Regions from separate parts of the Pseudoduganella sp. RAF19 genome, predicted to be linked through region 1. Evidence: predicted binding sites of a transcription regulator. Region 1 holds the regulator's gene; the other holds the start of a gene.

Region 1 (4,733 bases):
CGACCTCCTGGCGCTGCTGGATGGCCAAGCCGGCCGCACGCTCAGCGCCTACGAACAGCAGCTGCGCGACGATGTGGAAGCGGTGGTGCTGGTGCGCATTCCGCAAATTCCATCCAGCCGTGCCTTCGGTTCGGCGCCGGTATATTCGATTGCGGAATATCGCGAACGCGTGCCGGCCGATCGCAGCAAATGGCAGATCGTTCCAACGCCGGCACGGCCCTTCCCCGCCGCGTTGCGCGACGGACCGGCGCCTGCCGAAGACGCACCGATGCAGCCGCTGCCCGTGCTCGGCACGCTGGCAGGACTCGGCGCTGCCGGCGCGAGCGCTCTGTGGCGGCTGCGTCTCTGGCTGCGCCGCCGCAAACTCAGCGCGGCGCCTGCGGCGCGATCGTCGTAGGAATTTCGGTTGAGGGGTCGGGGATGCCCGACAGGATGGTGACGGCCACGCGGCGATTGCGCGCGCGGCCTTCCGGATCATCGTTCGATGCGACCGGATGATTGTCGGCGTGGCCGACCGCCGTCATGCGCGAGGCGGCAACGCCCGACTCGATGAACAGCCGCACCACCGTCCCCGCGCGCGTGGCCGACAATTCCCAGTTGGAGGGGAAAGCCGTATTGCGGATCGGCTGATTGTCCGTATGCCCTTCCACCTGCACCGCGTGCGGATCATCCTTCAGCAGCGAAGCCACGGCGGTCAGCGCTTCACGCGATTCAGGCGTCAGGCGCGCATCGCCGGGATTGAACAGCACACTGGCGTTGATTTCCACGCTCACGCCGCGGCTGTTCTGCGTGACCTTCACCTTGCCCTCCTTGACCAGCGGCGCCAGCGTGGCGGCGAGATCGTTGGCCAGGTGCGTCATCTGCTCCTTCTCCTTGCGGATCTGCTCCGCGCGGCGGCGCTGGGCCGGATTCGGGATCGGCACATTCTGCACTTCGGTGTTCTGCAAGGGTGCTGCGCCCTGGCCGCCGAAAGCATCGCCCAGCGCATCGGAGAAGACTTTGTATTTGCCGATATTGACGGAGGAAATCGCGTACATCACCACGAAGAACGCGAACAGCAGCGTGATGAAATCCGCGTAGGAAATCAGCCAGCGCTCATGGTTCTCCGGTTCATCGTCGAACTTCCTGCGTGCGCGGCGGTACTGCATCTCAGTGCTCCCGCATCAGCGTGGCGATGCGCTCGTCGATCACACGCGTGAAGTCACCGGTGGCGATATCGTAGAACACCGCGGCGGCAAGCTCCTGCTGGTAGACCTGGCGCGTGACGATGTTTTTCAGCTTGTTCGCGATCGGATAGAAGAACAGATTGGCCAGGCCCACGCCATAAATGGTGGACACGAAAGCCACCGCGATGCCGGAACCGAGCTTGCTCGGATCGGTGAGGTTTTCCATCACGTGAATCAGACCCAGCACCGCGCCCAGGATGCCGATGGTCGGCGAATACCCAGCCGCCGATTCCCAGATGCGCACAGCCTGGCGTTCGGCCGTTTCGAAGGCGGTGATTTCCATGTCCAGCATTTGCCGCATTTTGTCCGGCTGGATGCCGTCCACGATCATACGCAGACCCTTGGCGATGAATTTGTCTTTGGAGGCGAGCATGTAGCGCTCCAGCGCCAGCAAGCCGTCGCGGCGTGCGGCCAGGCTCCAGGAATTGATGTCGCGCGCCAGCGCGGCGCGGTTATCGGCGGGCGGCTGAAAAATCCAGCGCAGCATCGATAGGCCGCGGCGCAAAGTGGGCAGGCGCGTTTGCAGCATCACCGCGCCAAACGTACCGATAACGACAATGGCAAACGCCGCCGGCTGAAGCAGGGAAGTGAGTTTGCCGCCTTCCAGCCCCTGGCCAACGAGAATGCCGGCAAGCGCCAGCAGTACGCCGGCTATGCTGGACCAGTCCATGCCTGCTCCCGGAGTGATGCACGCAGGCGGGCCACGGCCTGGGTGTGCAATTGCGAGACCCGCGATTCGGATACACCCATCACGGCCCCGATTTCCTTCAGGTTCAGCTCTTCTTCGTAATACAGGCCCATTAACATTTTCTCGCGCGGCGGCAAGGCATCGATGGCATCGATCACCGCTTGGCGGAAATCGGTATCGAGCAGCGCGCGCAGAGGATCGGCTTCCTCGTCATGTGCGTATCGGTCGAGGAAGGAATCATTGCCATCCTCGTCGTGGAAATCTTCGTAATACACCAGCTGGTGGCCGCCGCCTTCGGACAGCATTTCCTGGTAATCGGACAGCGACAGCTTGAGCGACTTCGCCACTTCCGATTCGCTGGGCGGACGGCCCAGGCGCTGCTGCAGCACGGCCATCGCATTTTCAATCTTGCGCATATCCTGGCGCAGCGAGCGCGGCATCCAGTCAGAGGAGCGCAGCTCGTCCAGCATGGCTCCGCGGATGCGCATCACCGCATAGGTTTCAAACTGGGCGCCGTGGGTTTCTTCGTAGCGGTTGATAGCATCGAGCAAGCCGATCATCCCGGCCTGTACCAGGTCATCCACTTCCACACTCGGGGGCAACTTGGCCTTCATGTGGTGGGCAAGCCGCTTAACCAACGGCATGTGCTCCGTCAGCAAAGAGTCTTTGTCTACTTTCCCTTTGACCGTGTACATAAAATTCTAGTTGTTGTAATGCTCAAAAATGGTTGCTGCTCCCCGCAAAGTGTGATGCCGAGCCAGCCAGCGCAAAGCGTCCGGCCAGTTGACGGAACGCGACCGAAGCACCGGCCAGCGGAAACGCATCGACCACCGCGCGCCCTAAGCGTGCTGCACGATGCAGGTACTCGTCGGCTGGAACGGAACCCATGGAAACCAGGTTCACTGCCAGGTAACGGCTTGCCGCCTGCGCCATATTATCGTAAACCACCCTCGCCTCGGCTTCCGAAGCCCCGGTAACGAGAATTCCGAACGGGCGGCGGCCCAGTTCGTGGTTCAGGCGCTTGATCATCAGATAAGCATTCTTGATGGAAGCCGCGCTGTTGGAAACTTGCACGACAATTTCCGAGCTGGCCATGACTGGCACGGGGAAAGCTTCGCCATCGAACTCGCCATCGACCAGGGTGATGCCGGTCTGCTTGACGAGCACGTCGAAAGCCTTGGCCAGGCGGCGGCCTTCGTCGGGACCGCGGCGCTGTTCGCCGCGCGTCATTTGCACCACATTAAATCCTTGCGGCGCAGCGTGAATCACCTGGTTCAGGCCGCACTGCTGGCGCGCCACATTGATCAGACTGGCGCCGCCATCGACACCCAGGCGCGACGCCACACCGTGCGCGCTGGCACAGGCATCGACCAGCAGCACATCATTGCCGGCCTGGGCCAGCGAGGCGCCCAGGTTAACCATCATCATGCCCTTGTCGTCCTGCGGCGTGGCGGACAGGAAGGTCACGATACGGGGCCGCGGCCCCGCCAGCATGCGGCGCAGGCCTTCTGCCTGGTCGAAATCGAAATTAGCCAAGGTGCACCTCGCGCAGGGAAGCATCATGGCCGGCATTGGCCATTACCAGAGGCAGATCGGCGTCAACGAACTGCGGCTTGGCGCCGCTGAAGGCACGCTCGATCAGGGCAGCCGGGTCGGCCAGGTGCAGGTCTTCCGGCACGCGCTGGCCGTTGGACACGTAGAACAGATTCAGCTTGTGGCGGATCACCACATCCAGCGCGGAGCCGATGGACGCGGCTTCATCGAGCTTGGTGATGATGGAACCAGCCAGGCCGCTGCCCTGGTAAGCGCGTACGACCTCGGACAAAGTCTCTTGCGTGGACGTGGCGTTCAGGCACAGCAGGCGCTTCACATTCGCTTCCGCGCCTTGCAGCATGGCGACCTGCTCTTCCACCATATGATCGCGCTGGCTGACGCCGACGGTGTCGATCAGTACGGTGTGCTTCTTGGTCAGTTCCTTCAGAGCGATGCGCAGGTCGGCTTCGTCCTTCACCGAATGCACCATCACGCCGAGGATCTTGCCGTAAATGCGCAGCTGCTCGTGGGCGCCGATACGATAAGCATCGGTGGTGATCAGGGCCAGCTTTTCCGGACCGTGGCGCATCACGCAGCGCGCGGCCAGCTTGGCGGTGGTGGTGGTCTTGCCGACACCGGTCGGGCCAACCAGGGCGAACACGCCGCCCTGCTCGATCAGCGCATCTTCGTTCGCCATGGCATTCAGGTTGCGCGCCAGGACGTTGCGCATCCAGCGCTGGGCATCGACACCGGCCGGCAACTTTTCAGTCAGGTAGCGCGACAGCTGGGCGGAGAAGCCAGCCGACAGCAGCTCGCGCAGCACGGCATTCTTGTGCGGCTCGCGCTGCTGGCCGTTGCTGAAGGCGATCTCGGCCAGTTGGGATTCCATCATGCCGCGCATGGCGCGCAACTCGCTCATCATGGTGCTCATTTCAGCGGCGGCGGTGGCTTTCGCTCCGGCGACGGCGTCGGCGACCATGGCGGTGATGCGGTCCATGTCGATGGCGGGAGCTGGGGCCGGTGCGGCCGCACGCGGCGGCATTGGGCGGGCTGGTGCTGGTGGACGCGGGGCCGGTGTGCGCGGCGCGGCTGGTGCCGTTTCGCGGGCTACGGTCGGCGCCGGACGCGGCGTCGCGCGCACGGCTGGCGCTTCCGGTTCCGGCGGCAGCATCGGCTCGACGCGCTCGTCGATTGCAGGCGGCGCCAGATCCAGTTGCGGCTGCGGTGCAGCCATTGGGGAATCTGCAGCGGGCATGGCCAGCGAGGCGGCATCGTCATTGGCCAGA
Region 2 (4,733 bases), on a different contig from region 1:
TGCGCGCCCTGGTCATCGAAGCTGTGGCTGATTTCGTGGCCGATCACCGCGCCAATTGCGCCGTAGTTATGCGCGTCGGAGGCGGACATATCGAAGAACGGCGCCTGCAGGATCGCGGCCGGGAAGTTCAGCGCGTTCTGCAGCGGCATGTTCACCGCATTCACCAGGTGCGGCGGCATGCACCATTCGGTCGGATCGACTTTCTGGTGCAGCTTGGCCAGTTCCTGCTTGTAGTGGAATTCTTCCGAACGATCCAGGTTGCCGAAAGCGTCGCCCAGCTTGATGTTCAGGCCATTGTAGGAAGTCCACTTGTCCGGATAGCCCACGCCCACGTACAGGGTGCGCAGCTTCTCCTGCGCTTCCTTCCTGGTGGCTGGCGCCATCCAGTCCAGTTTGTCGATGCGCTGATGGAAGGCTTGCACGATATTGGCCACCATCTGTTGCACGCGCTTCTTCGCCTCAGGCGGGAAATACTTCTCGACATAGATCTTGCCGGTAGCGTCAGGCAGGGTGTTGTTCAGCGAAGCCAGGCCACGCTTCCAGCGCGGCGACAGCTGCTGCACGCCGGACAGGGACTTGTCGTAGAACTCGAAGCGCTGGTCGACGAAGGCTTTCGGCAGCACCGGCGCGGCGTGGTTCACGGTATGGAAGGCCAGGTAGTCTTTCCAGTCCTGCAGCGGCACGTCCTGCACCAGGGCAGCCGCACCAACAACGGCGGTCGGATGGTAGACGGTGAACTTCTTCTGCTTGTCCAGGCCGGCGGCGTGGAAGAAGGCCTTCCAGTCCATGCCCGGCGCCTTGGCGGCGAAGTCTTTATCGGACCAGACGTTGTTAGCCTTCTGGATATCCGCCGAATCTTCGCGGGTTGCGTGCGACTGGGCGATGCGCTTTTCCAGCGCGAAGATGCGGGCGGCGCGCTCTTCCGGCTCGGAGAAACCGGCCAGCTTCAGCATGGCGGCGATGTGCGCCTGATAGGCCGTGCGCAGGCGGCCCATGTGTTCGTTCTCTTCCAGGTAGTAGGCGCGGTCCGGCATGCCCAGACCACCCTGCAGGATGTACGGCATGTAGTGGTCGGAGTCGTTCAGGCCTTGCGCGATCCACACGCCGAAGATGTTTTCGGTCTGGAAATTGGTGGAATTCAGCGGATCGACGTCGGCGCGCACGGTGGATGCCAGGGCGCGGGTCAGGCCGGCCTTGTCCTTGATGGCGGCGATCTTGTCCAGCGATGGCTTCAGCACGGCGGCGCCCCTGGCTTCGATGCCCGCTTCGTCCATGAAGCTCTTGTAATAGCTGGACACGCGCAGCGCGTCACCGGACGGCGACTTGGCGCCCAGTTCGTCGATCAGCTGCGCAATGCGCTGGTTGGTGGCATCGGCCAGTGCACCGAAGGAGCTCCAGGTGCCTTTGTCGGCCGGGATTTCATTCTTGGAAAGCCAGTCGGCATTGGCGTAGGCGAAGAAGTCGTCGCCCGGCAGGACGGCTGCGGCCGGCGCGGCTTGCGGCGCAGCGGTTTGCCGCGCAATCGCCGGGGTCAGAGCCAGGGTGGCGCCGCACAGCACCAGGGTAATGGCGCTCGTGATCGGCGTCCAACGGAAGGAAACTTGCATGTTTGGTCCCTTGTAGTTTTAAAAATTGATGGCGTGGTGAGCCAGGGTGGACTGTAACGGCTCAGCCGGGAAAACGCGACAGCGATGCGACAGAATGCAGAATCCGGGGACTGGCCGCGCAAATTGTGTCCCAACCCGGATGGAATCGCTATATAGTTCACCTGAGGCAACATCCAAAATCACTCTGGGAGATATCCATGAAACTCGAAGCCCTGTTCCAGCACCCGACCGCCCTGCCAACAGCGCCCAAAGTCGTCGATGAACTGATCAGCAGCTTCGACAAGGCCAGTGTCTCGACCGAAGACATTGCCAAGAAAATCTCCACCGACCCGGTCCTGAGCGCCAAGCTGCTGCGTCTGGCCAACTCCGCCTACTACCACGTTTCGCGCAGCATCGGCACGGTGGAAGACGCGGTCCTGATGCTGGGCTTCGTGACCGTGCGTACCCTGGTCATCAGCTCCGGTCTGGTATCCGGCTTCAAGACGGTGCCGGGCCTCGACTTGCGCCAGTTCTGGCGCTACAGCCTGCGCACCGCCGTTGGCGCCAAATGGATTGCCCGCCAGACCAAACAGAACACCGACCTCGCCTTCACCATCGGCATGATGCACGCCATTGGCCAGCTGGTGATCCACGCCGCCATGCCGGAGCAGGCCATGCAGCTGGATAAGATCGCCGGTCCGATGGATTCGCGCCGCCTGGATGCCGAAATGGCTTCCTTCGGCTACAGCTTCGCCGACGTGGGCGCCGAACTGGCCCGTCGCTGGAAGTTCCCGGAAGTGTTCTCCGAGACGATCGCCGCCTTCCCGGCCCCGGAAGACAACGCCCTGGCCGCCGTGGTCCACCTGGCCGCCTGGCGCGCCCGTGTCGACCAGAACCAGCTGGGCGCCGAGGAAATTGCCGCCTGCTACCCGACCGACGTGGCGGAGAGCCTGGGTCTGGAAGATAACGCCCTGATCGACGAAATGCCGCCGCTGGACGAGCTGAGCGCAGGCCTGGAAGAGTTGATCGGCTGACAACTTGAAAATATTTTGAAAATATTTTGAGAAAACCCTAAAGTTCTTCGTCGCCCTGACGTAAATCCTGACAAGCGGTACTCCGTTTCCACTTTTCAGGATGAAAAATGAGCAACCAGGTTCTCTCGATGTACGAAAATATTGCCGGTTTGACCAATCAAATGGTCGTGGCTGCGCGCGCGAGTGACTGGACCAGCCTGAACAGCCTGGAAAATCAGTGCGCAGCCGAGTCGGTTGCCGTGATCGGCGGCGCCGCTCCGCTGGAAGGCGACGCCCGCGCCCGCAAGATCGCGCTGCTGAAACAGATCATGGCCAATGATCGCGCCATCCGCGATGTGACCGAACCATGGATGGGCCGCCTGAACGGCTGATTGCCCCTCCTCCTGCAAAAAAAAGCGCCTCGGGGCGCTTTTTTTTTACCCCTACAGCAAAAAGCAGGTGCCTGCCACGGCGTGGCAGGCACCAGGGTTACGCCTCGGGTTTTTGCTTCACAAAACTTTACACAGCCGGCATCGCAGCTTTACGGTGCCCGGCCAGACTGATGGTGCAGTCTTCCTCAACCTGAACAAGGAACAGCCATGAGTCTCACCCGTAAAACCATCGCAGCACTTCTGCTTGGCACCTCCCTGCTGGGCGGCGTCGGCGCCTATGCCCTCGATCAGCACAGCAGCCAGCACCGCGCCATCGACGCCACTGCGCACGTCGACACCATGCTGAACCACCTGTATGTGGAAGTCGACGCCACCGACGCGCAGAAAGCCCAGATCGAGCCGCTGGTCAAAGCCGCCATGCAGGATCTGATGCCCCTGCACAGCCAGTTGCGCACGGCCCACACCCAGATGCTGACGATGCTCAGCCAGCCCACCATCGACCGCGCGGCACTGGAAGCATCGCGCGCGCAGCATATGCAGATGGCCGACCAAGCCTCGCGCCGCCTGGTGCAGCTGATCGCCGACGTGGGCGACGTGCTCACTCCGGAGCAGCGCAAGAAGCTGGCCGATCACCTGTCCAAGCTGCATCAGGGCGGCATGCACCATCACGGCTGATTCAGCTCGGCGGCGGCCCTTCCCGGCCGCCGCCTGCCTTACAATGCCTTGCATGAACATTAACGCCGACCACATCCTGCTGGTAGAAGACGATCCGCGCCTGGCCGAAATGCTGACCGAATACCTGTCGCAAGCAGGCTTGCGCGTAAGCGTCGCCGCCAGCGGTGGCAGCGCGCTCGGACAACTGGCCGCAGCGCCCTTTGGCGCCGTGGTGCTGGACCTGATGCTGCCCGATATGGATGGCCTGGACGTCTGCCGCCAACTGCGCTCGCATTCCGACATCCCGGTGCTGATGCTGACCGCGCGCGGCGATGCGGTCGACCGCATCGTCGGCCTCGAAATCGGCGCGGATGACTACCTGCCCAAGCCATTCGAACCGCGCGAGCTGCTGGCCCGCCTGCGCGCCATCCTGCGCCGCCGCGTGGATGGTGGCGCACGCGGCGCGTCCGCCGCGAACAATGTGCTGCGCTTCGGCCGTCTCGAAATCGACGCCGCCGCGCACGCGGTGCGGCTGGAGGGCGCCTTGTGCGACCTGACCTCCTACCAGTTCGACCTGCTGCTGGCGCTGGCCAACAACGCTGGCCGCGTGCTGTCGCGCGAACAGCTGATGGACCTGGTCAAAGGCGAACAGCTGGAAGCCTTCGACCGCTCGATTGATGTCCACATGTCGCGCATTCGCGCCGCCGTGGAAGACGATCCCAAAAAGCCGCGCCGCATCATCACCGTGCGCGGCGCGGGCTATGTGTTCGCCAAGGCGCAGGAATGATCTCGCGCCTGTACATCCGTTTTCACCTGACGCTGCTGGGCTGTCTGGCGCTGTTCGCCTTTGCCGTGATCATGCTGTGGCACCGCGCCGGTGGCCCGATCGAACAGGCCGACGCCAACCTGGCCGTGCTGATGCAAAACCAGTTGGCGCCTGCATCCGCCACGCCCGCCGAACAGCAGGCCGCGCTGGAGCGCATGGCCGCCAGCATCCATGCCCGCATGACGCTCTACAGCGCCAACTGGCAGCTGATAGCCAGTGCCGGGACGCCGATCAGGCTGGGTGGCGGCTGGCGCGTGCGGCT

The links. Region 1 encodes FliA, which starts transcription of late flagellar genes. Its sites were predicted from a motif close to CTAAAGTTTNNNNNNNNNNNGCCGNTA; they were not measured.
Region 2: the regulator FliA is predicted to act here: its motif matches at 2,658-2,684, upstream of AB4Z19_RS16760 (flagellar protein FliT).

What each region holds. Positions count from the first base shown of each region.
Region 1 is NZ_JBFREF010000003.1:307,933-312,665, reverse strand. Features, by position in the region: gene AB4Z19_RS09305 (hypothetical protein) at 1-397, shown strand, start outside; gene motD (flagellar motor protein MotD) at 366-1,148, opposite strand; gene AB4Z19_RS09295 (flagellar motor protein) at 1,150-1,896, opposite strand; gene AB4Z19_RS09290 (RNA polymerase sigma factor FliA) at 1,878-2,609, opposite strand; gene AB4Z19_RS09285 (MinD/ParA family ATP-binding protein) at 2,632-3,450, opposite strand; gene flhF (flagellar biosynthesis protein FlhF) at 3,443-4,733, opposite strand, start outside.
Region 2 is NZ_JBFREF010000005.1:752,085-756,817, reverse strand. Features, by position in the region: gene AB4Z19_RS16770 (M13 family metallopeptidase) at 1-1,607, opposite strand, end outside; gene AB4Z19_RS16765 (HDOD domain-containing protein) at 1,805-2,620, shown strand; gene AB4Z19_RS16760 (flagellar protein FliT) at 2,728-2,991, shown strand; gene AB4Z19_RS16755 (Spy/CpxP family protein refolding chaperone) at 3,199-3,666, shown strand; gene AB4Z19_RS16750 (response regulator) at 3,719-4,432, shown strand; gene AB4Z19_RS16745 (sensor histidine kinase) at 4,429-4,733, shown strand, end outside.